Regions from separate parts of the Chryseobacterium sp. HNCC26DJ238 genome, predicted to be linked through region 2. Evidence: riboswitches for the same ligand, from Rfam matches in the RefSeq annotation. Region 2 holds a riboswitch; each other region holds the start of a gene.
The links. A riboswitch is a leader RNA that binds a small molecule or an ion and turns the genes downstream of it on or off. The one in region 2 is predicted to bind cobalamin.

Region 1 (10,390 bases), on a different contig from region 2:
ACCGATTCTTCATTACAGTTGATGAATTGGACTCAGAAGTCCGGAATCAGTATTTTCAGAGTTCTAAGGATGATTTTAAAGAATTTTTAGAAAAATATAAGGGAAGTGCCGTAGCGGAAGAGTATAGAAATCTTTCTCAAAGAATCCAGATAGAGAAATATACTCCTGTAAAATCTGAAGAGGGTATAGGTGATCTTCTGAAAGATATTATCAATTTGTATTTACAGATTAGTAAATAATCATTTTTTATTCATAATTTTGCGAAATTAATAATTATCAAATGATGGATGTTCTTCAGGATTTTTCTTTTAAAGAAACAGTAACCTGTTTTATGGTACTGTTTGCGGTCATAGACATTATAGGATCTATTCCTATCATCGTGAGTTTAAAACAGAAATTCGGACAGATTGAAGCTAAAAGAGCTTCGATCACTGCCGGATTGATTATGATCATTTTTCTTTTTGTAGGAAACAAGATATTAAAATTTATTGGTGTTGATGTCAATTCATTTGCCATAGCTGGTGCTTTTGTGATCTTTATCATTGCACTGGAGATGATTTTAGGGATCGAAATTAATAAAACCACTGAAGCAAAAGCGGCATCCATTGTTCCCATTGCATTTCCTTTAGTAGCAGGTGCAGGAACTCTTACAACAACGCTCTCCCTTCGTGCGGAATTTCACGATATCAATATTATTCTGGGAATCATTCTCAATACAATTTTCGTATATTTGGTGCTGAAATCAGCGCCCTGGCTGGAAAAGAAAATGGGAGAAGCAACATTGTCTATTCTACAGAAGGTATTCGGGATTATCCTGTTAGCGATTTCAATTAAATTATTTACAGCAAACTTTGCACAGTTGGTGCAGAACTATATTAATTTTTAAATCATGCAGAAGTTTTATAAAGTATTTTTGATCGTTTTTATCGTAGTTATCGCCATTAATATCTATGCGATAGACTGGCATTCAGAGATTTCATCTGAAGACAATATGAAGTTTGTTATTTCAATTATCTGCGGAGTTGTCGGACTTTTTTTACTTTTTATTTTGAATACATGGAGTAAAATAGGAGTAAAGAAATAGCAGAAAATTCTGTTTACATAAAGCAAAAGACATTCTGTGACCTGCAGGATGTCTTTTTGTTATAGATGTATTAAGTGTAAGATAGATTTTTTAAAATAGCTTCAGATTTTAACTCTGTTTCCTGCCATTCTTTTTGAGGATTGCTCTGAGACGTAATTCCACCACCTACAAAAAGGTGTACAGAATCACTGTATAATTTTGCACAACGTAAATTGACAAAATACTGAATGAAATTTTCGGTTTCTATTCTGATAAACCCCGCATACAATTCCCTCGGAAATTTTTCAAATTCCTGAACTTTTTCTTTACAGAAATCTTTTGGAATGCCACATACAGCGGGAGTTGGATGAAGTTCTTCAATGATTGTGTCCAGATTTTCAGGATTTATTTTAAGAGTAAAATCAGTTCTTAAATGTTTTATATTCCCTGAAATATGATCGTAAGTGCCTGATTCGAAGATGTCACTTCCTGTTTTGAATTTTTCTAAAACATTTCGAATATAGGCTGACACCGGTTGTTGTTCTTTAATTTCTTTCTCAGTCCAGTTTTCAGCAACAGGAATAGTTCCTGCAAGACTCATAGTTTCAAACTGATGGGTTGATTTGTTAAATTTTCCAAGAACCTCCGAAAAAGCACCCATCCATGCATTATCATCCTTGATGAAGATATATCGGAATGCGTTCGGATAAGCTTCACATAAATTATTAAAACTTTTCTTTATATCAATTTCACTGAAGTCTTTAAAAATTTTCCTTCTTGAAAGAACCAGTTTAGGAAGTTTATTTTCATCAATGACTTTAATTACCTCATGAAGTTTTTCTATATATTCATCATAGGTCTCTGAAGAAAATCCAGAATCATCCTTTATTAATAACTGATCTGATGAAGTAGGATTCTGATACCTGACCTCAATGATGTTTCCTTTGAACTCTATCTGTTCCGATTGATCAAAAGTCTTAAAAATGACTGTTTTTTGATCTGAATCTTCTACAGGAGAATAAAGTTTTTCATCGAAGGGAAATTTGAAGTAGATCATAGGTTTGAATGCTTACTGAAAGCTTTTATTTAAAAATAATACAGGCAGGTTCCAAGATAAGTTTTCAGTCCGTAAAGGTATTGCTGGTTTTTAAAAATATCAAAATCAAATCTCCTTTTTTTAATATACTGTTAGGCGGATATTGATGATTATTGTGAATAATCAGTTTTGTTAGGAAGATTAATATTAAAGTATTTGATAAAATTATGCTTGTTGTCTGAGTTGAAAATATAGCTTATTCAATAAAGTATTTCAGATAACCTTAATCATGTGATTTTGATCTGATATGGACTGATGATCTTTTCAATCCTGATATTTTAAAGCAGGTTGAAGATTTCATTCCTTTTTAATTCATTGAAAGAAAAGACTCAAAAAAACAGCTTTCTGTATTTTACATTTCACTATTATTTATTAATAATATTATTTGTCATCGTTGTATGATTGATCAGCTGACCTTTTTCATCACGTATTTCTATTTCAGAAACATGCATTGTTTTTCCCTTTCTGATAAATCGTGCAACTGCAGTAACGATGCCATCTTTTTTACTTCGTAAATGGTTGGAATTGATATTGGTTCCAACACCGAAATACTTACTTCCGTCAATGAAAATATTAGACAGGCTTGAGCCCATCGTCTCTGCCAGAACACAGCTTGCACCGCCATGCATGATCCCGAAAGGCTGGTGGATCTTTGGAGAAACAGGCATGGTTGCCGTAAGGGTTTCATTTTCAAGATTGATATCAGTGAAATGGATACCCAGGGTCTTCGCAAAAGTTTCCTCTCCCCAATGATTGATGAATTCTAAAATTTCTTCTTTCGTTTTGCCTGTCGTATACATGATGTGGGTAATAAGTAATAAGTAATGGGTAATAAGTAATGGGTGATTTAGATTTTGGTATCAGCTTCGTTTCCTATAATATTAGGATTCCAGTTGGCTGGTATTTTAGGGCCGATGTCATATTTGAGATAATAATTCTGAATTTCTTCCATCACTTCAAGGAAAGATGCCGAAGCAATTCTTTCATACGGAATCGTGTATCCTAAATACACAATGTTTCTTTTAAAGTCTCCGGCTGCCAAAACAATCGGGACTTTAGCAGCCAGAGCCATATGATAAAAACCTTTTCTCCATTTGGGTACCCAGCTTCTGGTTCCTTCCGGTGTAATCACAAGGCTGAAATCATCCTTTTTAAACTCATTTGCCACAAAATTGATCAGATCATTTTTCTGGGTTCTGTCGATACCGATGCCTCCCAGACCTCTCACGAGTGAGCCGTACCATGCTTTGGTATGAGCATCTTTTATAATAATTTTCAGAGGCTTTCCAAGAGACCAGTAGGCAAGGTTTCCCAATATATATTCCATATTGTGCGTGTGGGGTGCTACAACTAAAATACAACGGTTGAGGCTGTTCACATCGCCTTGCAGAACGACTTTCCAGCCCAGAATTTTTAATATAAGTTTGCCTAGCAGCTTTCTCATGAATGTAATTTTAAAACAAAAAAGTATAACCATATTTTGGTTATACTTTACAAATATATTGAAATATTATTGGTCTTAAAATAATCCGCTGATTAAATCTGCGATTTTTACTGCAATTTCTAAAACTACCTGTACCATGATTTGTTGTTTTTTAGATTAATAAATTTTTTACGAATATAAGATTATTTTGACATATAAACCACTAATTAATGAAATTTTTTACGATTTGTATGAGAGTAGAAGAGTGTGGGTTTCAAACTGTTGCTATTCATCCACACCTTCCGTCACTCTCTCAGGTTTAATTATTTGGTTTTGATGGAAAATTCTTTTTTACCGTCTTTGATCTTTATATCCACGTCTTTCATTTTGTCAATATTCATTTTCATCGTATCCATGATCTTTTTGGCCTCATCTTTCTGATATTTCTTTCCGTTGATGATTACACTGTCTTTCTCGTCATCGTTGTATTCAATCGTAGATCCATTGATGGAAATTTTATTTTTCTCAATTGAGATGTTGCCGTTTTCGTCGTCATTATCCTGATTTTCTTCATTATCATTGATTCCGTTACCGTCTGTATCTCCGTCAAAATTCATCTGGTCTTTTTTCAAAGGGATTACGATGGCTGTTTGAGGGATTACCAATTCATAATCAATGCTGTAATCTCTGAAACGGTGATCATAAGGATATTTGATGTAATTGGGAAGAATTACCTTGTTGTTCACTATTTCTACAGGTACACTTACGTTAAGCGGAATGTTGTATCCTTTAGCCTCTTTTTTAATGATTAAATAAGGTGTTTTGATATTTGCTTTTCTCGTTACATCTATGTGAATCCAGTCTTTCTTAAATACGGATGATTTATCTGAAAACAGATCATCATCATATGCAGTGAAGTTCTGAGGAATCGTAACATTTTTCATATCAACATAAATCGTATCTGAAAGGGTGTTGATTGCAATTTCCTCCGTATCTTCTTTCTGTCCTTTCATGAACATTTCTCTTTTTGCCATGCTTACACCAAAATAAGAGCCCAGTGCAATTACTGAAAGGAAAAGAACTCCAATCACCCACCCGATATTTCTGAGTTTGGTTTTAGGGGAGAAAATCTTGATGCTCAGCAAACTGAAGATAATTGCAGGAATTAATGATCCAAGGATAATAATTGCCGCTAATACTTTATACAACCCGTCGTCGTCGAAGTAAAACTTCATTTCATTCGCACCGGGGAAATTTGAATCCATTCCGAAAAGACCAAATAAAACAAATACACCTATAATGCTTCCAACTGCCATGAAGGCAAAGAAACCGCCGATGATATATTTTAAAATATTCCATATTCCGTTTCCGGCGTTGTTGATGTAAGGTTTGTTTTCTATATAGATTTCACCTGCTCTTGTGGTTGTTTCGTTGGCAAACTGTACAATTTTACCTGATTCCTCTTTCAGATTATCAAAATTCAGCGGTTTACCTTTCATCTTCAGAAAGTCAGAAGCTGTTTCTGCCTTTGGTAAAACTGCCCAAAGAATAAAATATAAAATTATTACAAGAAAAGATGATCCGGGAGCTACCCAAAGAAATATAAATGCTCCTATCCAGATCAGTCTCATCCAGGTAATTTCCATTCCTGAATAAGCTGCAAGACCTGCACATACTCCTGCAATCTTTTGTTTTTCGGGATCACGGAACAGCTGTCTCTTATCAGTCTGTGTTGTTCCTGAAAAATTATTCCGGTTTGCGTTTTTCTCAGAATAATAGGCTTCTTCCTGTTCTTCAATTTTTTCAGGAGAACCGATCTGCGCGATTACTCTTTCTACATCTCCATCATTGATTACCTCGCGTTTTGCTAAAGAATCTCTGAAAATTTCAACCATTCTGATCTCTATATCATGCATTACTTCATCTGCTTCCGAAGCATCCAGTGAGCTTCTCAGAGCGTTAAGGTAATCACTGAGTTTTATATAAGCATGTTCTTCGATTGTGAATGAAAAACCTGCCAGTCCTATTGAGAGTGTCTTGTTCATAGCTTTGTTTTTTTAAATTTTTTGAGTGATTTGGTTGACGGAGTCTGTAAGTTCCTTCCAGGTATTCTGCAGTTCGGCTAAAAAAGTTTTACCTTTTTCCGTGATCTGATAGTATTTTCTTGGTGGGCCTCCGGTAGATTCTTCCCATCGGTAAGAAAGAAATTCACCGTTTTTTAATCTTGTCAAAAGTGGGTAGAGGGTTCCTTCCACCACATCCAGTTTTCCTTTTTTTAGTTCATCGATCAAATCAGAAACATACATTTCGCGATTATTGATAAGACTTAAAATACAGAATTCCAGAATCCCTTTTCGCATTTGCGCTTTGGTATTTTCAGTATTCATCTTTGATAAGTTTTGTTAGTTAGTTATATAAAATCAATTGAAGTTCCCAGCTGGTTAAACTTCTCCGATTCTACATTACAAAGATATGTAATTAAAATGGTAATATGCAATACAAAGTAGTGAATTTATTTAATATTTTATTTTAAAGAATTGATTTTCAGTATAATAAATTTTATCGATTCATTTTAAATTTTAAAAAATAGTTTTTTAAAGTCAATATTTATTAGATTTTTACAGATTTTGATCCGCTTTTGGAATAGAAATAGCTTATTGTGGATACAGAAATATTTTATTTCTCTGATTCCTGGTTAACAATAACAAAAAAAATAATTATCATGCAGTACATTGATTTTATAACAGAAAATTTAACGTATCATCAAAGTGAAAATCATTATTCATTAGAAATACCCAGAGAAACTATAGGGTTTGGGGAAATAAAGGTTCAGAAGAAAGGCGATGACGGGAGCTATGAGGATGCTGATGCTGTGCTGAGCGAATATGATGATAAAGTCGTCATTTTAGTAAGTCATGCTTATGATCTCAGAATAGAATTTTAATTGCATTTTATTAAAATAGTAATCCTGTCTAAAAGTGTTCAGCAGGGTTTAATTTATTATGTAATTTGCTTTGTATTCTCTGTAATTCCTATTTTTGAAATATGAAAATCCAGAAAGAAATTGACTTTATTATAGCAGTCGACGCATTAAAAAATGTACAGCGGAGAAACTTCAATGCTGACGATTCGAGAAGGGAAAATACTGCAGAACATTCCTGGCAGATCATTGTTTTAGCTCAGATTCTTTTTCCTTATGCTAAAAACAGAGCAGATATTGATCTCCTTAGGGTTATAAGAATGTTGTCTATACATGATCTGGTTGAGATCGAAGCTGGTGATACCTTCCTTTTTGACGAAGTAGCTATGGCTGGTAAATTTGAAAGAGAAAAACTGTCTGCTCAAAATATTTTCGGAATCCTGGATGAGCCTGTCCGTACAGAATTTTATCAACTGTGGTTAGAGTTTGAAGAAGAAAAAACACCTGATGCCATTTTTGCATGTGCGATTGACAGAATAATGCCTTTTATCCTCAATTCTTATACTTCGGGAAAAAGCTGGACTGAATCAGCAGTATCGGAGAAGCAGATCAGGCATATGCTTGAAAATGCGATCAGCAGGGCTTCCGATGAAATGGGAGAAGCTTTTCAGCTGTTGATGGATGGTAATCTGAAAAGTGAGAAGGTTCTGAGATAAATTTGAGTTACAGATGATCCATGTTTCAGAATTTTAGAAGGCTTCGTTATTTCTGAATGAGTGGCTTACATTAATCTTATTAATAAAAAAGTCTGTTTAATTTATTCAAAAATTAAACAGACTTTTAAAATTTAAATTAACAGATATCTTTTCTATATCAATTCGGTACAGCTATCTGCTCTTTAGAGGATCTGTATCGGTTTTTTGAATTCATCAATAGCTACGAAAGTAAAATCTCCTACAATTGCTTTTTCCCTCTCATAAGAGTACATCTGCTCGGTATAGATTTCCACATTTACTTTCATACTCGTTTTACCGACATGAATTACTTTTCCAATCAGCTCTACGATGGTTCCTGCAGGAATAGGTTTTTTAAAATCAATTTTATCACTGCTTACTGTGACCACTCTTTTTCTTGCAAAGCGAGTTGCTGTAATAAATGCGGCTTCATCCATCAACTGCATTGCTGTGCCGCCGAAAAGAGTGTCATAATGGTTGGTTGTATTAGGGAAAACCGCTTTAAAGATACGGGTTTCTGAATTTTCAATTCGTTCTTCTGTAGTCATATTCATTATTAATTAAGCGGAAGTGAAGAATATTGAAACAGACAGAAAGGTCAGGAACAGTAAATTCCGGAAATATGCCATGAGATCAACAACTTCAAACCGCGGAAGTTTTTTTTGTCTGAAGGAAGAGGCAGGTCTCCTGACTTGTAACATCTTTATTTCCTTCCCATATTTATTGCTACAGTGGATTTTAATAAAGACCTAAGTTACTTTACAGTTGCGCGACAGTCCGTGATTTGCACACGGTTCCCTTTTCATCTGCACCTAAGCAGAACCAATTCCCTGATAGTATTTGTGTTCAGCAAGGTGCTAAAGGCAAATACTTTCAAATACAAAAATAAAGATAAATAGCTGAATTATTCAGGATTTTTAAAAATAATCTGGCTCATTACCTTTCCTTCCTTAATAGTCCAAAGTGTTGTATATCTGTTTGCACCGGAACCATTAATCATATAGAGGAAAATATGGTCATTATCGATCGAGGTGACTCCAATGTTTTCAAAATTCATTGTAGGCTGGAACATATTTTTTATAGCTTCTCTTACAAAAACAGAACCTCTTCCCGGCTGCTGCACCCTGATTGATTTTATTTCTGTCATTCCCTCTGGTAATTCTTTATCAATTCCCCATGGTTTTACTTTGTCTATCGCAGTAATATTTCCATCTGCATCTTTCACCTGTTTACGAAAGCCTGCGTTGGAAGGATAGATGTCGATAACGACTTTGCTTCTCTGTGAAGTGGGAATTTTTGGATTGTTATTATCGGTAAAAATTAGCGATTTCCCGTTTTTAGATTTAGATGGGGTATATTGCGGCAGTTGATCTATAAATGCAATCCTGCCTTTATTCACCATTCCTTCTTTTGTAAGGCTGTCGTATCTTACAAAAGGTTTTTCGGTTTCGTCCTTTTCCGGGTATTTAATCCATATCCATTCGGTTTCACCGGGTGCCGGCTTTACATAAACGAATACATCCCCTCTTTTCATACGGATTTTGTCTACAATTTTTCGGTAATCTTCTTTATGAACCCGTACCATTGCGTATCCTTCTTCAGCTTTTACAACGCCAAAAGGAACTTTGTTTTGTGCAAAAATAAGTGAAAACGAAAAAATAATAAAAACGGGCAGATAAATTGCTTTGTTGATAAACCTCATTATAAAGAATATTTATAGGTCAAAGATATAAAATTAAATATTTTTTGACAGGTAATTGTATTTTTTCAATTCCGCTAAATCTTTTATTAATTTCAAATGACTATCTGCAAGCAGGTAGAGGTCGTCCGAAATATCAAGTATATCCTGGTACTGGTGACCGGAAATGATGAAACCTTTATATTTTGACTGCTCAAGAATTATTTTTTTTACCTCAGAGACGGTTTTTGGTGAGAGACTGTGAAAAGGTTCGTCAAGTAATACAAATTCTGCTGAAGAAAATATGATCAGCATTGTCTCCAGGAGTCTTACTTCACCACCTGATAACTGATGAGAAGTTTTGTTTATAAAAGATTTTGTTAGATCTGATTTTTTAATTACTTCAGAATTTTCAGGATTGCAGAAAAGATGTACTAAATTTTTAACCTTCACATTCTTGGGTAAAAAAGGATATTGTGGCAGATAAACAATTCTGCTATTTCTGTCAAATTGATTTTTAAGAACAGTATCATTGAATTTTATATACTTATTATTTCCTCTGGTTGTACCGAAAATGATCTGTAACAAAGTAGATTTGCCGCATCCGTTTCTACCGATAAGACCTGCAGTTTTCCCTGTTTCAAGAGACAGATAGATGTCCTGCAGAATTTTTCTCTGTCCAAATGATTTCGTAATGCTGTCAATATGAAGTCTGCTCATATGAATAGTGTTGTTATTTTTACAGTCAATGCAATGAACAAGGTTGTCAGCCATAGAAATAATCTTGAGAATCCAAAGTTTGCATAAAAAGTATACTCATTTCTCAATCTTAATTCATAGAGTAAATAATGCATTACAGGTAAAATGACAAAAAAGCATAATCCGAAATTTTTAAATGTAAGTCCGGTGATCGGACAAAGCAACAAAGAAAATGAAACTGCCGGAATTAACAATTTTATGTAAAATATGAACAATATTTTAATCATTTTCTGCAAGATGAATTCCGGATCGAATTCCGGTGTTTTAATATACACAGTAAACTCATTATGAAAAAAAGCAAAACTAATATTAGTTTTGCTTTTTTCTATATATAAATGTTTGGTGTCGTATGGGATGTTACTGACTATTCGCTTTTTCAGTGCGTACTGTTTTTTGGCGGGTTATAATCATTATTCACTGGCCTGATAGAATCATTTTTCCAGTGCGTTCCGTTTTTCGGAGGATCAATACCATTCAATATAATATAAATGGAATCTCTGGATGTTACAGAGCTTTCATTTTCCGGACTGACCTCCTTTTTTAAAAAAACAGTATCTTCGTTTGTCTTTTCATCGATTTCATCATCCTGGCGGCAAGACACTGTCAAAATACTTGCTATAAACAGAGTGCTTAAAAGATATCTGTGAACCATTTTAATATTGTTTAATTTTGTTAACTTAATTTCTGATACAAATATATTGATGTATCAACATTAAT
Region 2 (10,390 bases):
AATGTAAGGTTATCCAAACTTATAAAATCAGCTTTTTCCACAAATCGGGTTGTCGCATTACTCGACTGATTAATCATGGTATTTGCGCCTGCATATAACAGTGGAGTCTGCCCGTCTCCCGGATTAGAAGTGCTCTGCCATCTTCCTAATATTTCAGCACTGTTGTTATTTAAATTCATCGTCATCAAATCTCTTCTTGTTGCATTGAAGACTTTATTTCCGCCACTGAACCTAAAGAGAAAGCCCAGATCCAGGTTTTTATAATTGATTTTAGAATTAAATCCTCCGAAATATTTCGGAACCGTATTTCCTATTATTTTTTTATCTGCCAAAGTCAGGGAAGCAGATACTGAAGTATCATCAGGATTATCCGGATTAAAGACAGAATAGCTGCTGTTGGCAGGATTTCCCTGAATCAATGTTCCGTCTGCTTTTACATAAACAGGAAATCCGTTGGCTTTATTAACCCCCCAATAATCAAATCCGAATATAGAATTTATAGAATATCCTTCTCTGATAATGATATAAGGTGCAATGGATGAATCATTTGAAGACCCTCCGATGAGGTCTGCATTTCCTGAAGTTCTGGTTACTTTATTCTGCTGCAGTGTAAGATTCGCTCCTAAGTTCCACGAGAAGTTATCTTTCTGAACAGCCTGGTATTCTACACTGAATTCGTATCCTTTATTGGTCATGCTTCCGACATTCCTTCTGATTGAATTATCCGGAATACCTAAAGATGCGGGTACAGGAGCATTCATGATCAGTCCGTCGATATCATTCTGGAAATAGTCGAATATGAATTTCAATTTATTTCTGAAGAAAGAAATATCTATTCCTGCATCTATTTTTTTACTGGTTTCCCATTCCAGTCTCTCGTTGCCGAACTGGGTAAAAGCAATGCCGTTGAGAGCACCATATTTGGAGGCAGAGGTAAGCCCCATGTAAGGATAACTGCCAATCTCCGTATTTCCTGTTTCAGAATATGACCCTCTGAATTTCAATTCACTGACTGTATTTTTGATTCTTTCAAAAAAACTTTCATTTGAGATATTCCACCCCGCAGAATACCCGGTAAAGTTTGCCCATCTTGTATTGGGACTTAATTTCGATATCCCGTCTCTTCTGATGGATCCCTGAAGGAAATATCTCTGCTTATAATTATAAGACAGTCTGGCAACGTATGAAATAAGGCCTGCCTCCGTGGCGCTTCCGCCGGACTGCTGTGTTCCGTAAGAGTCAGTCACCAGAGCCTGGTTAAAAAACCGGTCTAATAAATCAGTCCCGACACCGAAAAAACTTTTATTACTATCTTTCTGATATTCTACAACTCCTGTAAAAGCAAAATTATGAGCATCTGCCACAGTTTTGTTATATGACAGAATATTCTGAATATTCCATCTCAGTAATTTGGTATTATTACTTTGTATTCTTCCATTGGTACCTCGCCCGTCACCATGCAGCGCATCCCAGTAAAGAAGCCCGTTAGTATCCGCATTATCTACATTGGTCTGAAATCGGTAATTAAGGCCTTTTGCAATATTGGCATCTACATATAGATTGAGAAGTGATCTCATAATATTCGACTGATACTTATTATTCGCAAGAATGTAGGAAATATTTGAAAGATTTTCACCTACCGGCTGGAGATTATCCCATTGCCCCATGAATCCGTTTGCAAGATTTATGTTGTAACCGGTTGGGTTATCAGCATCAAATACAGGGGTATTGGGTAACTGTTTTACAGCACTGAACATATTCCCCGATATACTGCTTCCTCCGGTATTGAGACCGGAATAATCTGTTTTAGTGATGGCAATATTCCCACCGACTGATAACCACGAATTGAATTTGTGATCTAAACTCGATTTCACAGAATATCTTTTCATCTGATTACTTTTTGCAATCCCTTCCTGTTCAGAATATCCTAATGAAAAGTAATATTTTGTTTTATCACTGCCTCCACTTACTGATAAGCCAGCATCAGACTGTGCTGCGCCTCTGTTAAGAACTTCCCTTTGCCAATTGGTATTGTAGCTGTTTCCGGAAGCCCAATCGCCCAGACCTGCATTACTTCTCTTCTCATTGGAGATGGTCAAAAATTCAGGCGTCTGAAGAAGATTAAAGGTTTTAAAAGGAAAAGCATATCCGTTAACAATGTTAAAACTTACCTTAGCAGCACCTTTTTTCCCTTTTTTGGTAGTAATCAATACAACACCATTAGCTGCCCGTGAACCATAGATGGCTGTTGCCGCACCATCCTTCAGGATTTCAAAGGATTCTATATCATTGGGATTGATATCTCCTAAAGCATTGGCATCTGCATATCCCCCGAGATCTCCGGAATTGATCGGCATTCCGTCAACAATGTAAAGTGGCCGGGTACCTGAATTAATTGAGGATATCCCCCTGATCACTACTCTTGGTGCAGCTCCCACAATACCTGACTGCGTCGTAACCTGTACTCCGGAAGACCTTCCCGCCAACTGACTTTCAAAACTTGGAGTAACCAATCCTTTGATATCATCCCCGTCTACTTTACTGATCGAACTTGTAAGCTGGCTGCGCTTCTGTTTACCATATCCTACCATTACGACTTCATCAATCTGCTTTGTTTTGATTGAATCCTGTGCAAATACAGATGAACCGGTAAAGAATACAACTCCTACAGTTAAAATTTTAATTTTCACATTCATGTTAATAAATTTTAATATTTATCTATCACAAATATGTTAATTTTTTATTAAAACAACAATCCAAATTAACGTAAAACAGTAATATTTATTAAAAAATTACACAATTATCTGATTTTCATTAAAATAAAACTGCAACAAAATCACATTTTTGTTAATATTAATCACTTCTTTATTTTTTAATAAATTTCATTATATTTTGATTATTTATATAGTAATGTATATTATAAAATTTTATTAGTTTCAGATAAATTGTTATTCAGAAAATTGTTTTGACAATTAATAAATTTCATCCTGCGTTTATAAAACTGGGATTGTCTTTAAAATGGTTTCCAAAATTATATTAAACCGTTAGCCGGGATGTTTTTTAATTAAGCGGATCAAAATTCTGTCATCAGAGATAACAGGTTTTTATCTCTGATGATTAATAACTATTTTAAATTGATTTACCCATATTGATAATACCTGCAACATCTGAAATTATTCAAGCACTTAAAGCACTTATTAATCGCTATTAATTTTTAAGATACTGTCTCCTGCCTTTAAAATTTACATTTCTAATTAATTTACAGCAACAAAATTTCCATAACAAAACTGAACAGTTACGGTATCTGTAAAAAAACAATCTGAAAATTAACAATATCTCATTGCCTCTTATGAATTAAAAACTTAAATTTGCACTGATTTAAAAAGGGAATTTGGTGAAAATCCAAAGCAGACCCGCTACTGTAAGTGATGTTTAACCTATAATAAAACATTGACAAGTCAGACACCTTTTAAATTAATCATAGATGAAGCTTTCGTGGAGTGAGGCGTAGTCGGTTTAAAAATCTATTTGTTCTGAACAATTATAGGTTAATTCCTTCTATTTATATCATTCACAAAGCCATTTTTAGAGCTTTTATTAGAATTGAATGAATAAGCATTTTTACTCTGCTGCGCTGTTATTTTTACTGGCTGCCCCTGTTTCTGTTTTTTCACAGAAGATAGAAAATGATACCATTCATACAAGAATGATACAGGACATTATTCTAAATACGAAACGGCAGGAAATCGGCGTAATTTCATCACAAAAGCTTACCGGTGCCGAACTTGAAAAATTAAACAGCACATCTGTAGCAGATGCTGTACGCTATTTTGCAGGCGTTCAGATCAAAGACTATGGAGGGATCGGCGGTATGAAAACCGTCAATATCCGTGCAATGGGGTCACAGCATGTCGGGGTATTTTATGATGGCATACCGATGGGAAATGCACAGAACGGAACGGTAGATCTGGGAAGATTCTCTTTAGATAACCTGGAATCAATATCTCTGTACAATGGTCAGAAAAGTGAAATTTTTCAGTCTGCAAAAGATTTTGGCTCTTCCGGATCAATTTATCTTCAAAGCAGAACCCCGGTATTCACAGATTCAAAAAAAACAAATGTTAACCTTAACTATCGCTCAGGATCTTTCGGAGTTGTGAATCCTTCTATACTGGTAGAGCAAAAAATAAGCAGTAACATCAGCCTTGCCTTAAGTACAGAATATCTTACAGGAAACGGTGAATACAAATTTCATCAGAGAGTTGCCCTACCTGACGGAAGCCTCGGATGGGAGCGTTATGGAACAAGAACCAATGGAGATGTTGAAGCCTTGCGTGCTGAAGCAGGTGTTTTTGGAAAAATCAATAACGGAACCTGGAAACTGAAGACGTTCTATTACGATTCTGAAAGAGGGATACCCGGAGCCGTCACTAAAAATAATACTATTTTCTCTAGCAGGCAGTGGGATAAAAACTTTTTTGTACAGGGAAGCTTTGAGAAAGAATTTTCTCCGAAATATAAATTCCAGATCAATTCTAAGTTTGCTGATGATTACACCCATTATTTCAATGATAACCCGGAAAGTACGCCTCTCTTAATTGACAATACGTATAAACAGAAAGAGATTTACATATCAACAGCCCATCAGTATACGCCTTACAAATTCTGGAAAATCAACCTTTCGGCGGATTACCAATATAATACCTTAGATGCGAATTTAAGACAATTTGCCTACCCTGAAAGAAATACGGAGCTTGTCGCACTGGCAACACAATTTGATTTTAAAAAATTTAAATTACAGGGAAGTGTTTTGGGAACTTTCGTACAGGAAAAGATAGAAAACACCCTGTTTTCGACACCTCAAAACCGTTCTGAATTTACACCCGCTGTATTTGCTTCCTACCAGCCATTTTCTGCAGAATTTAAGGTTCATGGATTTTATAAAAGAATTTTCAGGATGCCGACGTTCAATGACCTGTATTACACAGATGTGGGAAGTTCACAATTAAAACCGGAATTCACCAACCAATATGATGTCGGATTTACTTTTAATAAAGATTTCCGTTCAGGAGTTTTACAAAATATCAATCTGATTGCCGACGCCTATTACAATAAAGTGCAGGATAAAATTATAGCTTATCCCAAAGGACAGCAATTCCGATGGACGATGATCAATCTTGGTGAAGTGGAAATCAAAGGAATTGATATTTCTGCACAGGCTATCTGGCTCATTGCTGAAAACCTTCTCTTAAGCAGCCGCTTTACCTACACTTTCAACGAGGCTCTGGATGTCACTCAAACCAAAATTACTTCTTATTACAGAAATCAGATTCCATACACTGCAAAAAATAACGGGAGTGCATTACTGGGACTTACCTATAAGGACTGGCAGCTGAATTACAGTTTTATCTACGTAGGGAAACGCTATCATATGTCTGAAAACATCAACAGAAATTTTGAGCAGCCCTGGTATACGAGTGATATCTCCGGAACAAGGGAATTTAAAATGAACAAGTGGAAATTCAGATTAGGACTGGAAGTCAACAATCTGCTGGATCAGAATTACAGTATTATTCAGAATTTCCCCATGCCGGGAAGAAATTACAGGGTGAACCTGAGAATCAATTTTTAACAGAAAGATTTCAAAAATGAAAAAAGCATATCTGTTTATTGTTTTCTTTTTACTTCTTACAGTTCATTCCTGTAGAGAAGATTACGATTATGTCAACTTTGGTGCAAATACTTCGGGAGTACAGGAACCGGAGGATATCGATATCAAAGGATTATATGTATTGAATGAAGGAAATATGGGAAGCAATAAAGCTTCAATCGATTTTTTTGACTATACTACAGGAACCTATACTGAAAATTATTACAATGCACAAAATCCTACAGTAGTCAACAGCCTTGGAGATGTAGGTAATGACATTAAGGTCTACAGAAATCAACTGTATGCTGTCATCAACCTTTCAAATTATGTTGAGGTGATGGATGCCAAAACGGCAAAACATATCGGCGAAATTCCCGTAAAAAACTGCCGTTATATCAATTTTCATAACGATTACGCTTATGTAACGTCTTATGGAACAGCTATAGGAGCTTCACAAGCCGGATATGTGGTAAAGGTCAATGTAAATACGCTTCAGATTGAAGGCACCGTATATGTAGGAAAGCAGCCCGATGAACTGGAAGTGGTAGGAGATAAATTATATGTCGCCAATTCGGGCGGATACAGTTCTCCGGATTATGACAATACTGTTTCTGTCATTGATCTGAATACTTTTACTGAAATTAAAAAAATTCCGGTTGCGATTAATTTAAGTAAAATTAAAAAAGACGACACCGGAAAACTTTGGGTTACCTCACGTGGAAACTTTGGCAGTATTACTCCTAAAACATATGTTTTAAATCCTCAGACTGATCAGGTAATCAAAGAATTCAATATTTCTGTAAGTGATTTTTCAATTGTAGAAAACAGGTTATACTATATCAGTTACGAATGGACGTCCGGAGGTGCTTCGAGCAGTTATGGAATTATCAATACGGATACTTTAGCTCAGATCAGCTCTGATTTTATCACAGACGGAACACAAAATAATATTGTCATTCCTTACGGTATCGCTGTAAATCCGGCAAACAGTGATATTTTCATCACTGATGCGAAAGATTATGTATCCTCCGGTGAGCTGTTCTGCTACAATAAATTCGGCAAATTAAAATGGAAAGCCAAAACCGGCGACATCCCCGGACATCTTACTTTTTTATATAAATAATCAAACAAAATAATTCAAAAAAAATGAAACATTTTTACTTTAAGTTTTTAAAACTAAGTTTTGCCCTTGCAGGTGTTACCCTTGTATCTGCGCAGTATTCTAATGGTTACATCGTAGCGAATGAAGGAAATTTCGGTTCTCCGACAGGGGAAATTTCTTACATTGACGCCAACAATAATATTACCAATAATGTTTACAGTCTGGCAAATAATGGTGAAGCGCTGGGAGATGTCCTGCAGTCTGTTTATTTTAACGGAGATAAATCTTATTTAGTTTTAAATAACTCAAACAAAGTTGTCGTAGCCAGCAGAGCAAGTTTTGTAAAATCTGCCGTAATTACAAGCAACATTGTGTTCCCAAGATATTCAACGGTTGCCAACGGAAAAATTTTCACCAGCAACTGGGGTGATTACGGTAACACAACACAATTTGTTACGGTACACGATGCAACGACATTTGCGTATATTACCAGTATTCCATTAAGCGAGAATCCTGAAGAAATCGTTACCGTGAACGGAAAAGTATATGTGAATAAATCTTCTTACCGGGCAGGAAACAGTATTGATGTCATTAATCCCACGACCAATACAGTGATCAGCACCATTACTTTAAGCAACGGATTGCAGTCTATCACGGTAGTTGGAAACGATATTTTTGCATTGTGTACAGGAACTGCAGGATCTACCGTTTATAAAATCAGTACGGCTACAGATACGGTGACAGCAAGTATAGCAAATACTTCTATTGTACCGCCATCACAGTATGATGCACTGAAATTCAGTTCAGACGGCACAAAACTTTTCATTGCAGGAGGCACTGCTGTTTATTCTCTAAATACAGATTTGGCCACCTTCAGCAGCACTCCTGCTTTTACCACGACTGCGAGCACAACCAATGGTGATTTCTATGGTTTTGCGACGATTGACGGAAAAGTTTATCAGGGAAATGCCAATAATTTCGGCCCGGCTTCGACGCTCAAAGTTTACAGTCAGACAGGAACTCTGCTGAATACATTTACCACAACAGTAGGCATCAACAATGTTTACAAAAATGTATATACTGCTTCAAGTCTTTCAACGACAGAAACTCAGCGTAACAATTCCATTTCAATTTATCCTAATCCGGTATCAGATATTCTATATATCAAAAATGCAGATGCATCTCAATATAAAATCATTGACCTTACGGGTAGAATTGTGAAATCAGGTGTTTATCAAAATGGAATCGTAATATCAGAATTGAATAAAGGAGCCTATATTATTCAAATTTCTAATAAGAATATTCAGAAAACAGAAAAATTCATCATTAAGTAGTTTGATGCAGAATTCAATTTAAATCAATTAAAATGAAAAATATACTTATCGCTGCTGCATTTCTTTCTGCAAACTTTCTGATGGCTCAGAGTTATGCACCGCAGGCAGGAACTGCAGGTTCTACAGCGATACCTGCTAACAGTACTCTTTTTAAATCATGGGCTACAGGTGTAACTATAGTACGGGGACCACAGCAAATTAACGGAACTTCCGGAGCACTTGCCAATGTCGGTACTGATGCTTTTGCAACCGGAGCTTCCAACGGATCTGTTGTAAGTCTGGGCGACGGTGGTACAGCTACGCTTACCTTTGCAAAAGCAATTACCAACGGAAGTGGTTATGACTTTGCCATATTTGAAAACGGATTCATGTCAAGTCAGTCCGGTAAAGCATTTCTGGAATTGGCTTTTGTAGAAGTGAGTTCAGATGGTGTTAATTTCTTCCGCTTTCCTGCTCATAATGAATATCCTTCTGATTATATCCAGAACACCACTGATGTCGGAGGTTCAGGTTTTGCAACGATGGATGCCAGGTATCTGAATAATTTTGCAGGAAAATACACTGCAGGTTTCGGAACTCCTTTTGACCTCAGTGACCTTCCGGATAACCCGCTTTTAGACAAAACAAAAATTACCCATGTAAAAATAATCGATGTTGTGGGAACAAACCTTCAGGCGTACAGAACCTATGACAGTTTCGGTAATATTGCCATTGATCCGTTCCCAACCCCAGCCGGTTCTTCAGGATTCGATCTGGATGCAGTCGGTGTAATTAATGAATTTAATGTCTTATCCACTGCAGAAAATCACAGGACCGAAAACCAAATCAGTCTATACCCGAATCCTGCATCAGATTTTATTAAAATCAATACGGACAAAGATGTTGAAATCAAAATATACAGCATCAGCGGATCACTTGTAAAACAGGGAAGAACAGTTAATAAAACACTGAATGTATCAGATTTACCCAACGGAAATTATATCATCCTGATCGGTAATGATGAAAGCAAACAAAGCCTGAAACTTATTATATCCAAATAATAAATTCAGCCTGAAACAATAAAACCTCTTTCATGTAATTCTGAAAGAGGTTTTTATTTTTATAGAGGTCTTCATCTTTTAAACGGATTTTTCAATTCTAAAAAATTAAGCTATTGGTTATATTGTTAGACCCAGTTTTTCAGCTTCTGCAATTACAAAATTTCTGGCTTCTTCGCTGTCATTGGCGATATCCCCTTCCAAAATTGCTTCTTTTACTTTTTCCTTCAGAATTCCGATTTCTCTGCCCGGCTTTAGATTAAACATGGTCATTATTTCTTCCCCCGAAATGGGTGGCTGAAAATTTCTCACCTGGTCCTTCTCCTCAACTTCTTTGATCTTATTGGCAACGTACTGGAAATTCTTTTTAAATTTTTCCTGTTTTCTTGAGTTTTTGGTGGTAATATCTGCTTTACATAAGGTAAACAGATCTTCCATATCTTCGCCGGCATCAAATAAAAGTCTTCTCAAAGCAGAATCAGAAGCATCATCAGTGATAAGTGCGATCGGACGTGATGAAAGTTTCACCATTTTCTGAACATATTTCATATCAGCATTCAGTGGCAATTTCAGCTTTTGGAAAAGTGTTTTTGTCATTTTTGAGCCTAAAAACTCGTGACCATGAAACGTCCAGCCTGTTCCCTCTACGAATTTCTTGGTCGGTGCTTTTCCTATATCGTGCAGCAGAGCTGCCCAGCGAAGCCAGAGGTTATCTGTATTTTCAGAGATATTGTCAACGACTTCCAAAGTATGATAGAAGTTATCTTTATGGGTTTGCCCTTCGACCTCTTCTACTCCTTTCAGATCAATCAGTTCGGGAACAATCAGTTTCATCAAACCTGTTTCTTCCATTAATTGCAATCCTACAGAAGGTTTTTCAGAGAGCATGATTTTGTTAAACTCGACCATGATCCTTTCCATCGAGACGATCCTGATTCTCTCTGCTTCCTGCCTTATGGCTTGTAAAGAGTTTTCTTCAATCGTAAAATGTAACGTCGAGGCGAAACGTACGGCTCTCATCATTCTCAGAGGATCATCAGAATAAGTCTGTGCAGGTTCCAGTGGTGTTTTCAGGATTCCATTTTCAAGATCACCGATTCCGTTGAACGGATCAATCAATTCACCGAAATTATCTTTATTGAGAGAAATAGCCATTGCATTGACGGTAAAATCTCTCCTTTTCTGATCATCTTCTATGGTTCCGCCCTCGACTTCAGGTTTACGACTGTCTTCTGTGTAACTCTCTTTTCTGGCACCTACAAACTCC
Region 3 (10,390 bases), on a different contig from region 2:
GCGTATCTTTCATCGTATTCCTGTATATTGTCTTTAAATCTTTTAAAGTAGCAGTATTATCTACTCCAAGAAGTTTTCTGTGTTCGCCTATTCTTTTCATAAGAAGATATTTATCAAATTTTTAAAGGCCATATGCAATTGCGATGTCATAATGGATGATCCTTTTTACGGGATGCAAAATTATGCTTTTTAATTGAGAATAGCGTAAGTTTTTGATTTTTAATTTGTTTGATAAGCCGAAATCTATTATTATTATTATTATTATTATTATTATTACATAAATAACTAAAACGATAATATCTATGTATCTGATTTGCATTGATGATAATGAAACTGATATATTATAATGTAATGATCTAATTAAGTAGGACTTTTCATTTGTTAAAATGTTTTCCTAACCAGAAATTACAAAACCTCCCTCTTCAACTCCCCGATTTTCTCCTCAATAAATCCGGCTTTATCATTTTTCACCGCATTCAAAATCATCTTTTGGCTTTCAGGAATCTCTGAATATTTTTCAGCCCAAAGATTAATTTCTATTAACAGAGGAAGTAGATTAATCCCTTTTTCTGTGAGTTTGTACAAAACTTTCGCTTTGCTGTCAGGATGATCCTGCTTGCTGATAATGCCGTTTTCTTCTAGCATTGAAAGACGCGAAGCCAGAATGTTGGTTGCTATTTTTTCATCAGATTTAAGAAATTCTCCATACGTACACTGTTTGGCAAACATAAGATCTCTCACAATCAGCAGTGACCATTTATCTCCCCACACGTCTAATGAGCTGCTGATAGGGCAATCCGATCTTTTTTTTGAACTCGACATAAAATTATTTTAAATAATTAAATAAAAACACTTGCATTTTGAAAGTAATGTTATAGATTTGCACTTGCAAAACGCAAGCAAATTTACAGAATTTAATTTAAAGTATAATGGAAAACATTCTTTTTGATGCTTATAAGAGCAAAAACTTAGAACTTAAAAACCGTATTGTGATGGCTCCAATGACCAGAAGCCGTTCAGACAATCCGGAAAATAAAGCAACCGAATTAACTGCACAATATTATCGGCAGAGAGCTACCGCAGGTTTGATTATCACAGAAGGTACTTTCATCAGTCCTGAAGCGGTTGGCGTAATTAACGTTCCTGCAATCTACAGTTCAGCACAAATAGCAGGCTGGAAAATCACTACAGACGCTATTCACAGAGAGGGCAGCAAAATTTTCGCCCAGCTTTGGCATACAGGTGCTTATTCTCATCCTGATTTACATAACGGTAAGAAGCCTTTAGCGCCTTCAGATATCAATCCTCAGGTACAGGTTTTTACAGCAACAGGTTTTCAGAATAGTGAAGAACCTCAACCGATGACTACAGAAGATATTAAACAGACTGTAAATGATTTCAGGCAGGCTGCAGTTAATGCTTTTGAAGCTGGTTTTGATGGAGTAGAGCTTCACGGGGCAAACGGTTATCTGCTTCAGCAGTTTTTCAGTAAAAATTCAAATTTCCGCACTGATGAATATGGTGGTTCGGTAGAAAACAGAGCCAGAATTCTTTTCGAAATTCTGGATGCGATCAGAGAAGTTGCAGATTTAAAGAAGGTGGCCATCCGTCTAAATCCTTCGCTCAACGGAATTATGGGGATTTTAGTTGATGATGAAACAATTGAACTGTACAATTATATCGTCAGCCGTCTCAACGGTTATGATCTGGCGTATCTTCATTTGATTGAACCATTTACGGATGTTTCAGGTAATTCTGATGCTGTTCAGGAAGTAGCAAAACATTTCCGCAAAATTTATGACGGAACGATTATCATCAACAGGGGTTTTGACCAAGAAACTGCCACAAAAGTTTTGCAGGATGGCGATGCAGATCTGGTTTCTTTTGGAACCCCTTTCATTGCCAATCCTGATCTGGTTGAGCGTTTTAAGACCAACGCACCACTTAATCAACCGGATCAGTCAACTTTTTACACGCCTGGGGAAAAAGGGTATATCGATTATCCCATGCTAAACAATTAAAATAATTAGGGCGAACGGCCGGGCTTTCCACTCTATCTTTTGTTTCACAAAAGGATGCCGTTGCAATCCCTGTCGCAAACCTGACCATCATAACAATACACAAACATTTAAACAAAGAAAAAATGAAAACAACAGCAAATACAGTATTCATCAGTGGCGGAAGTGCCGGAATTGGTTTAGCCATCGCTAAAAAATTAAGCACAGAAGGTAACAAAATCATCATCAACGGAAGAAATGAAGAACGTCTCCAGGGTGCCTTGCAACAATTGGAAAATGCTGTAGCCATTCAGGGTGACCTTTCTATTGAAACAGACCGGGTACGCATCGCAGAAGAATTAAAAACCAATCATCCGGAAATTAACATCATCATCAATAATGCGGGGTCAGCATTTGCTTATTTACTGAATGAAACGCAGAATGCACATGAAAAAGCAGCTGTTGAAATGAATACCAATTATTTCAGTGTTATTCATTTTACAGAGTTGTTAATTCCTCATTTGGTTCAGAAAACGGAAGCAGCGGTGATCAATATTTCTTCAATTTCAGTTTTCGGAAGTCATAAAATGCTGCCGACGTATGGTGCAACAAAAGCGGCATTACACAGTTATACGGCAGCTTTGAGACAGACTTATGAAGAGCAGGGGAATATTCATATTTTCGAAGTATATCCACCATTGGTCAATACAGAATTTTCTGCAGAAATTGGTGGTGCAGAAGGAATTCCTCCTTCCGAAGTGGCTGACGAATTGTTTTTGGCACTTTCAAAAAACCAGTTTGATGTTCCTGTTGGCGATTCTAAACAGTTTTTTTCCAAATGAACCTGCTTAATCAATAATATTTGAAATTAACTGCAAAATGTCAAACTCGCATAGTGAATAATTTTTGAAAGACCCTGTGAACTTCCATAAGTGAAACGGCTCTGTGAACTGAAAAGCGACAAGCAGGATAAAGCTCAGTGCCCTTTGTGTTCAAAAAACATTAAAAATAGTCTTCAGGTAAATCAGTAATTAAAAAATATAATCTCATGGAATTAAAAAGAAAAACAATATTAATCACCGGTGGAGCTTCCGGGATCGGATTGGAAGCTGCAAAGCAGTTTTTAGAAATAGGAGCAAAAGTCATCGTCACCGGAAGAAGTCAGGAAAGACTTGACTTAGCAAAAAGTCTGCATCCCAATCTTACTGCCATAAAAAGTGATGTCTCAAAAGAAGAAGATGTGAATTTACTTTTCAACACCATTTCACAATTGGGTGGAATCGATATTTTGTATAATAATGCTGCTGTTTTGACTTCTCCGCTGAATTTGGGCGTTGCTAATGACAAACATATCGACAATGCAACCTACGAAATGGACGTTAATTACCTTGGTGTCATCAGAATTAATAATATCTTTATGGATATGTTGAAATCAAGAAGAGAAGCGGCTATTATTAATACAACATCAATATTGAGTATGGTTCCGTCACTTATTGAAGCAACGTATTCCTCTTCAAAAGTTGCCCTCGCTTTTTATACAGTTTCCCTTCGTGAACACTTAAAAATTACAGGAAGTACGGTTAAAATCTTCGAATTGGTTCCACCGCTTGTCGCTACTGAAATGACCGCTGAAAGAAATGATAAGAAAATATCTACAGAAGAAATGGTCAGAGGTCTTATCAGAGGATTAGAAAGAAACCGGGAAACCATCCGTGTGGGAGATGCCAAAACCGTTAATATCATCAGAAGGTTCTTTCCGAAAACAGCTTTCAGGCTTATCAATCCGAAAAAAGCTAATCAATTTATAAAATAAAATTTAAGATATGAGAGCATTCAGTATCAGCCGTTACAGCAAAGAGAGCGAAATAGAACTGGCAAATTTGCCTGAGCCAACGATAAAAGATAGTGAGGTTTTGGTTGAAATTCATGCTGCGAGCGTGAATCTTTTAGACTCCAAAATCAGGAGTGGTGAATTTAAACTAATTTTACCTTACAAAATGCCGCTGGTTTTAGGTCATGATCTTGCAGGAGTTGTCGTAAAAGTTGGTGAAAAAGTGAAAAAATTTAAAGTAGGGGATGAAGTTTATGCAAGAGCAGCCGATTTTCATATCGGGACTTTTGCAGAATTTATTTCTGTTAATGAAAAAGATATTGCTTTGAAACCCAAAAACCTAACAATGGAAGAGGCGGCGTCAATTCCTTTGGTGGGTTTAACAGCCTGGCAGGCTCTGGTCGAAAAATCCAATGTTCAGAAAGGTCATAAGGTTTTTATCCAGGCGGGATCTGGTGGAGTGGGAACGTTTGCGATCCAGTTGGCAAAACATCTTGGTGCCACAGTCGCAACAACTGCGAGCGAAAAAAGTTTTGAACTTCTGAAAAGTCTTGGTGCTGATCTGCTTATTGATTATAAAACGCAGGATTTTGAAGACCTCCTGAATGGCTATGATCTCGTGTTAAACAGTCAGGATGCTAAGACTCTGGAGAAATCCTTTAATGTTGTAAAATCTAACAGTAAAATAATTTCGATTTCCGGTCCTCCAACTCCTGTATTTGCCGAAGAATTTAATCTGCCCTGGTACGTGAGAATTGCCACTAAGTTGCTGAGCAGTAAAATCAGAAGGAAAGCAAAGAAACAAAATGTCAATTACTCTTTTCTTTTCATGAAAGCTGATGGGAAGCAGTTGGCAGAAATTACAAAACTGATAGAATTTGGAAAAATAAGACCGGTCATCGACAAGGTTTTTTCATTCGAAGAGACCAGTGACGCTCTGAAATATGTAGAAAGTGGTCGGGCAAAAGGAAAAGCTGTAATAAAAATAAAATGATTTTTTTTGATGTTTAAAATATAAAGCAGGAGTTAGAAACTCCTGCCTGAATATATTTACTAAACCAGGTTTATTTCCTTATTGAAAGTTTCTGCAGCTTCTTTTGCAGCATCTACCATTGCAATCAGTGCTTTTTCCGTTTCATCCCAATGACGGGTTTTCAGGCCGCAATCAGGATTTACCCAAAGCTGCTTTGCGGGAATGACGGTTTGTGCTTTTTTCAGCAATTCCACCATTTCTTCTTTTGACGGAACTCTTGGTGAATGAATATCGTACACTCCCGGTCCGATCTCATTCGGATATTTAAAATCGGCAAAAGCATTCAGCAGTTCCATCTGGCTTCTGGAACATTCTATCGTGATGACGTCGGCATCCATATCGGCAATATTCTCAATGATGTCATTAAATTCAGAATAGCACATGTGCGTATGAATTTGTGTTGCATCTTCTACACCGCTTGCCGAAATCCGGAAAGCCTCCACTGCCCATTTAAGGTAATTTTGCCAGTCAGATTTTCTCAACGGTAGTCCTTCACGAATCGCCGGTTCATCAATCTGGATGATTCTGATTCCCGCTTTTTCAAGATCCTTTACCTCGTCACGGATGGCGAGGGCAATCTGTTTACAGGTTAGCGAACGTGGCTGATCATCACGGACAAAAGACCATTGAAGAATGGTTACCGGTCCCGTTAACATCCCTTTTACCCAGTTTTTTGTCAAAGATTGGGCATATTCCGACCAGTACACGGTCATAGGTTTTGGTCTGTGAACATCTCCGAAAATCACAGGAGGTTTCACGCAGCGACTTCCGTAACTCTGAACCCAGCCATTTTGTGTGAAAGCAAATCCTTCCAACTGTTCGCCGAAGTATTCCACCATATCATTCCGCTCAAATTCTCCATGAACAAGAACATCAATTCCAATTTCTTCCTGCCAGCGAATTGTTCTTTCAGTTTCCTGTTTCAATAATAGATCATATTGTTCAGGATTCAGTTCACCCTTTTTGAACTTTGCTCTCCAGGTTCTCACTTCTGCCGTCTGTGGAAATGAACCGATCGTTGTAGTAGGAAACAGGGGTAGCTGAAGAATCCTCTGCTGTTCTTCTTTTCTTATACTGAAAGACGAATTTCTCCGGGCATTTTTTTCAGTTGTTTCCTTACTGCGGTTTTTAACATTCTGATTGTGAATTAATTCAGAAGTTTTACGATTTTCAATGGCCTTTTTGTTTTCTGCTAAAACCTGTAAAACAGTATAATTTGGATTTTCTGAAGCCAGTTTTTTTAAACTGACAATTTCATAGACTTTCTGCCTGGCAAAAGCCATCCACTGTTTGATTTCAGGAGAGAGAATGGCTTCATTTCTTTCAGAGTCCAGATCAAAAGGAGTATGGAGGAGTGAACAGGAAGGTGCGATGAACACCCTGTCTGTACCCAACTTCAATACAGCTTTTCTGATCAGCGCAAGTGACGTGCTGAAATCATTTTTCCAGATATTTCTTCCGTCAACAACTCCCAGTGAAATGCTAAGCGTATTTGGAATCGTATCCAAAACCTCATCCAGCTGTTCAGGACAACGGACAAGATCAATATGTAAAACATCGACCGGAAGAGCAAATACTAAAGAAAGATTGTTTTTTAATCCTTCAAAGTAAGTAGCAACAATAAATTTCAGATTGGGAAAATGATTTCTGATTTCAGTATAGACATGCTGATAAGCTTCTTTTGCTTTTCCGCTAAGATCTAATGCTAAAAACGGTTCATCAAACTGAATGTATTCCGCTCCGTGATTCTCAAGCTCTTTTAAGATCCGGATATAAACAGGAAGTAAATTTTGCACTAAATCCAATTTGTCAAAAGCTTCTCCCTTTTCTTTTCCCAGTAACAGATAAGTGAGTAATCCGATGATCACAGGTTTTGCAGTCACCCCTGTCTTTTTTGCACTGATGTATTCCTGAATGATTTTATTCGAGAATAATGTAAACTCCTGGTTTTTCCGGAATTCAGGGACAATGTAATGGTAATTCGTATCAAACCATTTGGTCATTTCCATCGCAGTAATATCCAGACCGTCTTTCTGGATGCCTCTGGCCATTGCAAAATAAAGATCAGTTTCAGATTTTTTGAAAGCAATTTCCTCATACCGTTCAGGAATTGCTCCAACGGTTAACGTCATGTCGAGAACCTGATCATAATAGGAGAAATCATTACAGGAAATAAGATCGATTCCTGCTTCATGCTGGAGTTTCCAATTATTTTCCCTGATGGTATTCCCAACTTCCAGCAGTTCGTCTGAAGTTATTTTGCCTGACCAATACTGTTCACAGGCTTTTTTGAGTTCTCTGTTGCTGCCAATACGCGGGTAGCCAAGTAAGTGTGTTTGCATTTTTTTTAACTTTTAATTAAATAATAATCATAAAGTTCTTTTAGGATGCTTCGTAATGCTTTTGCTTAAAGAGTTTTTAGAATTTTAGATACACTTGGAAATGGTTTTTGACTTAAAATTTAAAAATCCCAGTTAAGTCTGACATAAAATCAAATTTTAAATGGCTGTAACTTTTCATTGCAAAATTTAATTTAAACTTGAAAACAGTTATAAAGGCAAAGAGTTAATCAATAAATTGATTTCAAAGCTTAACAGTATTCATAAGCTGTTTATCGCAATTCTTTGCTTTCTGAATCAATGCATCAGCAACAAAATCTTTGCGTTTACATTCCACAAAATATTAAATCAAATAAACCAAAATGTATCATCTATAAATCCAAAAACTCCAGTCGCGGGAGCATTGATCATTCGGAACAGGCAGGTCTCCTGACTTGTAACAGTTTTTGCCATCCTTCCCGTTTTAACAGTGGATATTTCAAGGACAAAAACTTTTGGTATATTACTTACAGTTGCGCGACAGCTCGTGATTTGCACACGATTCCCTATTAATCTGCTTTATACAGAACCTTTTCCGTTGATGAAGTATGTAAAAGAACAATTTATGTGTCAAAGGTATAAATTGAAGCTGAATCATTGGATTTAAACTAAAAATTAAGCATATAATTCTTTTCTAATTTATTTTAAAAGTTAAATATTCTGTATATTTGAAAATTGTAAATTTAAAAAGAATATTATTCTGTGGAAAGACTTGATGAAAAGGATCTTCAGTTGCTTCGAATCCTGCAAAAGAATGCGAAATTAACGGTCAAGGAATTGGCAGCTGCTGTTAACCTGTCTACTTCACCTGTTTTTGAGCGTGTCAAAAGACTTGAACAGGATGGCTACATTCAGTATTATGCAGCAGTTTTGAATGCTGAAAAACTGAATCGCGGTTTTACGGTTTTCTGCCAGGTAAAACTGAAAATTCATGACCGTTCCGTGGGGAATCAGTTTGTAGAAGATATTCTGAATATAGATGAGGTTGCAGAATGTTACAACATTTCAGGTGATTTTGATTTTTTACTGAAAGTTCAGGTAAGAGATATGAAACATTATCAGGATTTTGTCTTTAATAAACTCGGCTCCGTTGATTCTATAGGAAGTACACACAGCACTTTTGTAATGGCTGAAGTGAAGAATACACATGGATTAAGTATTTAAGAAATTTAAAATAGTGAGAATAACTTCCTAAAATGCTAAATCATAAATGTTATCAATTAGCAGAACTCTTACACTAAGATTTCTCGACAGGTAATACATCCTTTTTTAATTTAATAAGATCTTCATTCTTCACCTTATTCCTGATCAAGATACGTCAGTTTAGCATCTTTTACAAATTCCTCTATGCTCAGATTTTTGACCGCTTTAGAATTGGTCAGTTCGATAAGATAATTAATCGAATTGGGCAGGTTTCTGTTTCTTGTAATAAGCCTGAATCTTTTGACTTTCTCATTAAACTGTAAAAAAGGAAGTTCAGAAATTTTTACATTGATATTATTAACATCAAAAGAAGCTTTCGGATCCTTCTGTAATTTTAAAAATCTTTTCTGAGTTTTATCCGTCGTCTCATCCAGAAATTTCTGCATCTGATAATCTGTGAGAAGCTGCGGATAGATGAGTCCCTGCTGCAGTATTGAAATTGATGTTTTATCAGACTTGTCAAAAAAAATCACTTTATCATCATAACTGATCTGATTGTCTTTTAAGCTGATCTTACCTTCAAATTTCTTGTGATTTTTCTTTTTATATTTATTTTTAAAATGCTCAACAGCATGTTGATCCTTTGTACTCAAAACTTCATTTTTCTGACCCGGTAACGCAGTAGAAAAAACAAGAAAAAGGATAATCAAAAATTGAAATTTCATAATTTTTATTTTAAATAAATCTATACTAAGTTTTTGATACGCAGATGTTGAAGTAACATGATGGTTTTTGCATCTTTAATTTCACCAGTATCAATCATATCAAGAGCTTTTTCGAAACTGATCTCCAGAACTTCGATATCTTCTCCTTCCTCTTCAAGGCCGCCACCATTGTTCATCTTCATTTCAATAGAATATTCAGCGATGAAAAAATACAGGATTTCGGTAACGGATCCGGGTGACATATACGCTTCAAAAATTTTGTGAGCCTCTTTTATTTTATACCCCGTTTCTTCCTCAGTTTCCCTTTTTATACATTCTTCAGGATGGTCGTTATCCAATAAACCTGCACAGGCTTCAATCAGCATTCCTGTTTCATTTCCGTTGATATAGGTAGGCATCCTGAATTGCCGGGTTAAAATTACTGTTTTTTTATCTGTATTGTATAATAAAATCACCGCCCCGTTACCCCTGTCATAGGCTTCCCTGCTCTGGGTTTCAGCGGTACCGTCTTTTTTCCTGATATTGAAGGTGATCTTTTTTAATGTGTACCAGTTTTGGGAAAGAATTTCGGTCTTTTCGATATGTACATTTTTATTTTGCATAGATGAGGCAGTCTTTTTAAATGATGTTTTTTTTGATTAATTTTTTTTCAGAAGATCTCCCAATGCATCTTTCAGATTTGGAAACTTAAAGTGAAAGCCTGCATTCTGGAGCTTTTCAGATGAAGTTCTTGAGCCTTCTAACAACGCTGCAGACAGTTCGCCAAAAATCAGTTTCATTATAAATCCGGGAATATTAGGCATAAACATAGGTTTTTCTAAAACCTCTGCAATTTCTTTTGTGAAATTTTCATTATCAGTATGTTGTGGTGCTGATGCGTTATAGGCACCTTTCATGTCTTCATTTTTCATAGCAAATTCAAAAACAGAAGAAAGATCATCAATATGAATCCATGGGATATATTGTTTTCCTGTTCCGAGTGGTGATCCGACCCCCAATTTTACAGGAACAGCCATTTTTTTCAAAGCACCCTCTTTTTCGGAAAGAACAATGGATATCCGGATTTTCACGACTCTTTCAGCCACTCCTTTTTCTGAAAATTCATCTGCTGCCTTTTCCCAGAGAATCACGACTTCGCTCAAGAAATCATTCCCTTTCTGATCTTCTTCTTTAAATATTTTCTCCGAAGTAACTGCACCGTAAATTCCAATGGCAGATGCTGAAATGAAGGATTTCAACTGAATGTTTTTCTTTTGTAAAGTTTTTAAAATCAATTGTGCCGA

Region 1: linked by a shared signal. The riboswitch ahead of AC2A07_RS15365 (acyl-CoA thioesterase) and the one ahead of AC2A07_RS12230 (TonB-dependent receptor plug domain-containing protein) in region 2 are both predicted to bind cobalamin.
Region 3: linked by a shared signal. The riboswitch ahead of metE (5-methyltetrahydropteroyltriglutamate--homocysteine S-methyltransferase) and the one ahead of AC2A07_RS12230 (TonB-dependent receptor plug domain-containing protein) in region 2 are both predicted to bind cobalamin.

Annotation. Positions count from the first base shown of each region.
Region 1 is NZ_JBXUGI010000016.1:64,735-75,124, forward strand. It holds gene AC2A07_RS15315 (BatD family protein) at 1-239, shown strand, start outside; gene AC2A07_RS15320 (MarC family protein) at 284-886, shown strand; gene AC2A07_RS15325 (hypothetical protein) at 890-1,084, shown strand; gene AC2A07_RS15330 (chorismate-binding protein) at 1,155-2,120, opposite strand; gene AC2A07_RS15335 (hotdog fold thioesterase) at 2,525-2,959, opposite strand; gene AC2A07_RS15340 (1-acyl-sn-glycerol-3-phosphate acyltransferase) at 3,007-3,603, opposite strand; gene AC2A07_RS15345 (PspC domain-containing protein) at 3,906-5,627, opposite strand; gene AC2A07_RS15350 (PadR family transcriptional regulator) at 5,640-5,969, opposite strand; gene AC2A07_RS15355 (hypothetical protein) at 6,305-6,526, shown strand; gene AC2A07_RS15360 (HD domain-containing protein) at 6,628-7,218, shown strand; gene AC2A07_RS15365 (acyl-CoA thioesterase) at 7,401-7,784, opposite strand; cobalamin riboswitch at 7,897-8,078, opposite strand; gene AC2A07_RS15370 (SGNH/GDSL hydrolase family protein) at 8,141-8,938, opposite strand; gene AC2A07_RS15375 (ATP-binding cassette domain-containing protein) at 8,972-9,634, opposite strand; gene AC2A07_RS15380 (hypothetical protein) at 10,050-10,325, opposite strand.
Region 2 is NZ_JBXUGI010000012.1:4,397-14,786, forward strand. It holds gene AC2A07_RS12225 (SusC/RagA family TonB-linked outer membrane protein) at 1-2,696, opposite strand, end outside; cobalamin riboswitch at 3,340-3,488, shown strand; gene AC2A07_RS12230 (TonB-dependent receptor plug domain-containing protein) at 3,608-5,632, shown strand; gene AC2A07_RS12235 (YncE family protein) at 5,649-6,773, shown strand; gene AC2A07_RS12240 (DUF5074 domain-containing protein) at 6,797-8,086, shown strand; gene AC2A07_RS12245 (T9SS type A sorting domain-containing protein) at 8,119-9,126, shown strand; gene AC2A07_RS12250 (CCA tRNA nucleotidyltransferase) at 9,244-10,390, opposite strand, start outside.
Region 3 is NZ_JBXUGI010000008.1:183,837-194,226, reverse strand. It holds gene AC2A07_RS09875 (KTSC domain-containing protein) at 1-100, opposite strand, end outside; gene AC2A07_RS09870 (winged helix-turn-helix transcriptional regulator) at 406-822, opposite strand; gene AC2A07_RS09865 (alkene reductase) at 930-2,021, shown strand; gene AC2A07_RS09860 (SDR family oxidoreductase) at 2,144-2,839, shown strand; gene AC2A07_RS09855 (SDR family oxidoreductase) at 3,046-3,810, shown strand; gene AC2A07_RS09850 (NADP-dependent oxidoreductase) at 3,821-4,822, shown strand; gene metE (5-methyltetrahydropteroyltriglutamate--homocysteine S-methyltransferase) at 4,882-7,203, opposite strand; cobalamin riboswitch at 7,603-7,788, opposite strand; gene AC2A07_RS09840 (Lrp/AsnC family transcriptional regulator) at 7,942-8,403, shown strand; gene AC2A07_RS09835 (hypothetical protein) at 8,538-9,107, opposite strand; gene nudK (GDP-mannose pyrophosphatase NudK) at 9,128-9,709, opposite strand; gene AC2A07_RS09825 (TIGR01777 family oxidoreductase) at 9,746-10,390, opposite strand, start outside.